DNA from 2 places in the Variovorax sp. AB1(2024) genome. Region 2 is predicted to be linked to the other one. Evidence: riboswitches for the same ligand, from Rfam matches in the RefSeq annotation. Region 2 holds a riboswitch; the other holds the start of a gene.
The links. Region 2 has a riboswitch for glycine ahead of WIX39_RS07895 (D-amino acid dehydrogenase). Riboswitches for the same ligand answer to the same signal wherever they lie in the genome.

Region 1: it holds a riboswitch for glycine, as region 2 does, so the genes downstream of both, gcvT (glycine cleavage system aminomethyltransferase GcvT) here and WIX39_RS07895 (D-amino acid dehydrogenase) in region 2, are expected to answer to the same signal.

The regions. Positions count from the first base shown of each region.
Region 1 is NZ_JBBHKP020000001.1:4,508,023-4,510,404, forward strand. It holds gene WIX39_RS21090 (MFS transporter) at 1-118, shown strand, start outside; gene WIX39_RS21095 (PaaI family thioesterase) at 115-675, shown strand; glycine riboswitch at 859-949, shown strand; glycine riboswitch at 962-1,074, shown strand; gene gcvT (glycine cleavage system aminomethyltransferase GcvT) at 1,120-2,292, shown strand; gene gcvH (glycine cleavage system protein GcvH) at 2,356-2,382, shown strand, end outside.
Region 2 is NZ_JBBHKP020000001.1:1,681,081-1,683,462, reverse strand. It holds gene rfbB (dTDP-glucose 4,6-dehydratase) at 1-871, opposite strand, end outside; glycine riboswitch at 997-1,100, shown strand; glycine riboswitch at 1,118-1,225, shown strand; gene WIX39_RS07895 (D-amino acid dehydrogenase) at 1,319-2,382, shown strand, end outside.

The sequences.
Region 1 (2,382 bases), 2.8 Mb from region 2:
CTCGGCAAGCGGCAACCTGCTTTTCATTCCCCTGGCTGGCGCGGCAGCTCAATGCATCGCCATCTGGATGCTGACCGCTCGCGAAGAAGAGACGTTCATGAAGGCTACACACGAATGACACCCCACGACAACCGACGGAGCGACCTGATGTTTGATGTTGAACTGTTGGTGCGCGAGCGCGATCGCCCGGCGGACTTCCCCGGCCTGGAGACAAAGACGAGATACCGCAAGGTATTGAATGAAGTGGTAGATGGCACCGACATCGCCCCGACTCCGATCGCGACGATTGGCCTTCCCTTTGCCACGCCGTGCGTTGCGCGCTGGGAGTACGGGCGGCTTTACGGTGTCTACACGCCGCCTTTGCATGCCGCAATGCCCACCGGCAACATCTTTGGCGGCTACCTCACAGGCCTGGTCGACCAGTGGGCCGGACTCGCTACGTATTCGGTCATACCCGACCGGCTGCAGGTGCTCACCGTCAACATGAACATGGACTTCAAGACCCCGGCCGTGATCATGGAAACCCGGCTGCAGGCCAGCGTGACGACATTGACGGAAAGAAAAGCAATTGTCCAGGTGCTCGCCTGGCAGGCTGACATCCTTCTCTTCGAGGCGATGGTGGTCGAAGTCCTGGCGCCTTGGCGCGTCAAGCCCCCGGCTGAGGTCGCGCGCTGACCGGAACCGCAGAGCCTTCCTCGATCGGTCGCACCAGCAGCGTGCCTTGTGCGCGGGGCGCCGGGTGCTCCCCGCAGCGAAATAAAGGAGGAGCCCGAAGGGCGGGGGACATTCGCGGAGGGGAGCACCCGGTGGCCTGCGCACACGCCCTGAACACAGCTCTCCCTTCCGTATCAACTACACTCGGCGGGGTCAGGAGAGAGCCCCGCCAGCCGGGGCCGCCGAAGGCGCAGGGGTTTCCCGAACGCTCAGGCAAAAGGACTGACAAGGCGCCGGCGAACACCGGCGTTTCCTTGCTGGAGAGAGGCCGCCGTACCGCAAACGGCGCAGCGGCCCACCGAAGGAGCAAACCCCGATCGTGGGGCGAATCTCTCAGGTAAAGCGGACAGCAGGGGTGGCCCATGGCTTGCGTCATGGATTTTGTCTGCCCCTTTGGAGTGCCCCGTGGCCGCTTCCTCCGCACCCGCTACCGAACTTCTCAAGACGCCGCTGCACGACCTTCACGTGGAGCTCGGCGCCCGCATGGTGCCCTTCGCCGGCTATTCCATGCCGGTGCAGTACCCCGCCGGCCTCATGGCCGAACACAAGCACACGCGCGATGCGGCCGGCCTGTTCGACATCTCCCACATGGGCCAGCTTCGCCTCGTCGGCCCCGACGCCGCGGCCGCCTTCGAAACCCTGATGCCCGTCGACGTGATCGACCTGCCCGCCGGCAAGCAGCGCTACGGCCTGCTGCTGAACGACGAAGGCGGCATCCTCGACGACCTGATGTTCTTCAACGAAGGCCACGGCTCGCTCTTCGTGATAGTCAACGGCGCCTGCAAGGTGGCCGACATCGCCCACATCCAGCAGAAGATCGGCTCCCGCTGCGAAGTGCAGCCCTTGCCCGACCACGCCCTGCTCGCGCTGCAGGGCCCCAAGGCCGCCGCCACGCTGGCGCGGCTGTCGCCCGGCATCGAGCGCTTCGTGTTCATGACGGGCGGCGCGGTTCAGATCGGCGGCATTCCCGCCTTCGTCACCCGCAGCGGCTACACCGGCGAAGACGGCTTCGAGATCTCGGTGGCCGCGAAGGACGCCGAGCCGCTGGCCCGCCTGCTGCTGGCCCAGCCCGAGGTCAAGCCCATCGGCCTGGGCGCGCGCAATTCGCTGCGGCTCGAAGCCGGCCTGTGCCTGTACGGCAACGACATCGACACCACCACCACGCCGGTCGAGGCTTCGCTCAACTGGGCGATGCAGAAGGTGCGCCGCGCGGGCGGCGCGCGCGAAGGCGGCTTCCCCGGCGCCGCGAAGATCCTCGCGCAGCTCGCCGCCGCCACGGCGGGCACCGCCGGCCACACCGACCACGACACGCTGAAGCGCAAGCGCGTCGGCCTCGTGGCGCTGGAGCGCATTCCGGTGCGCGACGGCACGGTGCTGCAGTCATTCGAAGGCCAGGACATCGGCATCGTCACCAGCGGGCTGCTCGGCCCCACGGCCGACCGCTGCATCGCCATGGGCTACGTGGCCACCGCCTTCGCCGAGCCCGGCACCCGCGTGCAGGCCATCGTGCGCGGCAAGCCGGTGCCGATGGAAGTCTCGACCATGCCTTTCGTGCCGACCCGCTATTACCGCGGCTGAACGCGGCAGACCCGGCTAGGCTCTGCACCCCGATTCATTTTTTCCACGAGGAGTTTTCTCACCATGAGCATCAAGTACACCAAGGACCAC
Region 2 (2,382 bases):
GGCGGTCGGTGACGTAGGTGATCTGCTCCTTGTAGGGCTTGCCGTCTGCCTTGGGGCGCAGCTCATCCAGCAGCGCGCACACGGTATTGACGATCTCGATGTTCGGCTTCTCGTTCCAGCCGCCCACGTTGTAGGTCTCGCCCAGTTTGCCGGCCTCGAGCACGCGGCGAATGGCGCTGCAGTGGTCCTTCACGTACAGCCAGTCGCGCACCTGCATGCCGTCGCCGTACACGGGCAGCGGCTTGCCGGCCAGCGCGTTGACGATCATCAGCGGGATGAGCTTCTCGGGGAAGTGGAACGGGCCGTAGTTGTTGGAGCAGTTGGTGGTGAGCACCGGCAGGCCGTAGGTGTGGTGCCACGCGCGCACGAGGTGATCGCTGGCGGCCTTGCTGGCCGAGTACGGGCTGTTGGGCTCGTACTTGTTCTCTTCGGTGAAGGCCGGGTCTGTCTTCGAAAGCGAGCCGTAGACCTCGTCCGTCGACACATGCAGGAAGCGGAAGGCCGATTTCTGCTCGGCCGGCAGCGCGCTCCAGTAGCCGCGCACCGATTCGAGCAGGCGGAAGCTGCCGAGCACGTTGGTCTGCACGAAGTCTTCGGGACCGTGGATCGAGCGGTCCACATGCGACTCGGCGGCAAAGTTGACCACGGCGCGCGGCTTGTGCTCGGCCAGCAGGCGGTCGACCAGGGCGCTGTCGCCGATGTCGCCCTGCACGAAGATGTGCCGTGGGTTGTTCTTGAGCGATGCGAGCGTCTCGAGGTTGCCGGCGTAGGTCAGCTTGTCGAGGTTCACGACAGGCTCGTCGCTGCTCGCGATCCAGTCGAGTACGAAATTGGCGCCAATGAAGCCAGCGCCGCCGGTAACCAAGATCATGGGGTCCCCTGAAGTTGAAAGTCATCGCCGTGTCGCAATGAACCTTAACGTTCGATTATCCCATTGGGCCAATTGGCGGAAACACAAGACGTTACCGTTCTGCCCTCGGCGTGTTTACAATCGTTCGCGATACCGCAGGAGAGCGGGCCACCCCGGTGGCCCTACCGAAGGCGCAAACTCCCATAAACGCTCAGGTCGGCCCGACGAAGTCTTGGATTTCGGCAAGGGGTCAGTACTGCATCAACTGAAACGCCGTCTGGAGAGACGCCACTTCACGTGGCGCACCGAAGGAGCAAATTCGTTGCAATGGCGCAACGAATGAATCTCTCAGGTACCGAGGACAGGGGGAGCGGCAACTTGGACAGCGGTCGTCCGGTTGCTTGCTATTAATTCAATAGTATTCATCCTCGCCCGCCGTTCAAGCGCAGCACCTCAAAGGTACTTGAAATGCGCGTGATCGTTCTTGGCGCCGGCCTGCTCGGCGTGACCTCGGCTTACTACCTCCAGCAACTCGGCCACGAAGTGACCGTGATCGACCGGCAGGCCACCCCGGCCGCCGAAACCAGCTTCGCCAATGGCGGGCAGATTTCCGTCAGCCATGCCGAACCCTGGGCCAACCCCAGCGCGCCGCTCAAGGTGCTGCAGTGGCTGGGCAAGGAAGACGCCCCGCTGCTGTTCCGCATCCGCGCCGACATGCGCCAGTGGCTGTGGGGCCTGCAGTTCCTGCGCGAATGCACGCCGGCGCGCACCCGCCACAACATCGAGCAGATCGTGCGTCTTGGCACATACAGCCGCTCGATGTTGCAACAGTTGCGCCGCGACACCGGCATCGCCTACGACCAGCGCACCCAGGGCATCCTGCACTTCTATACGACGCAGAAGGAATTCGACGGCGCCCTCGCGCCCGCCGAGCAGATGCGCGCGCTGGGCTGCGAACGCCAGGTCATCTCCGCCGATGAGGCCGTGAGGATTGAGCCCGCCCTCGCGCACATCCGCCCCAAGCTGGCCGGCGCCACCTACACGGCCGAGGACGAATCCGGCGATGCCAACCGCTTCGCGCGCGAACTGTCCCGGCTCGCGGCCGAAGCCGGCGTGAAATTCCTCATGAGCCACACCGTCACCGCCCTGCGCGAGGCCGGCGGCAGCATCGACCACGTGGAGGTCACCGATGCCGAAGGCCGCTTCCAGCGCATTCGCGGCGACGCCTTCGTGATGGCGATGGGCTCGCTGAGCCCGTTGCTCGCCGCGCCGCTGGGCATCCGCCTGCCGATCTATCCGGCCAAGGGCTATTCGGTCACGCTGCCCGTCAAGGACGCCTCCAAAGCGCATCAGGTCTCGCTGACCGACGACGAATTCAAGCTCGTGTTCTCGCGCTACACCTCGGAGTCCGGCGACCGCCTGCGCATCGCGGGCACGGCCGAACTCAACGGTTACGACCGCGACCTGAACCGCGTGCGCTGCGAAGCCATCGTGCGCCGTGTCGAAGAGCTGTTCCCCGGCGCCGGCGACAC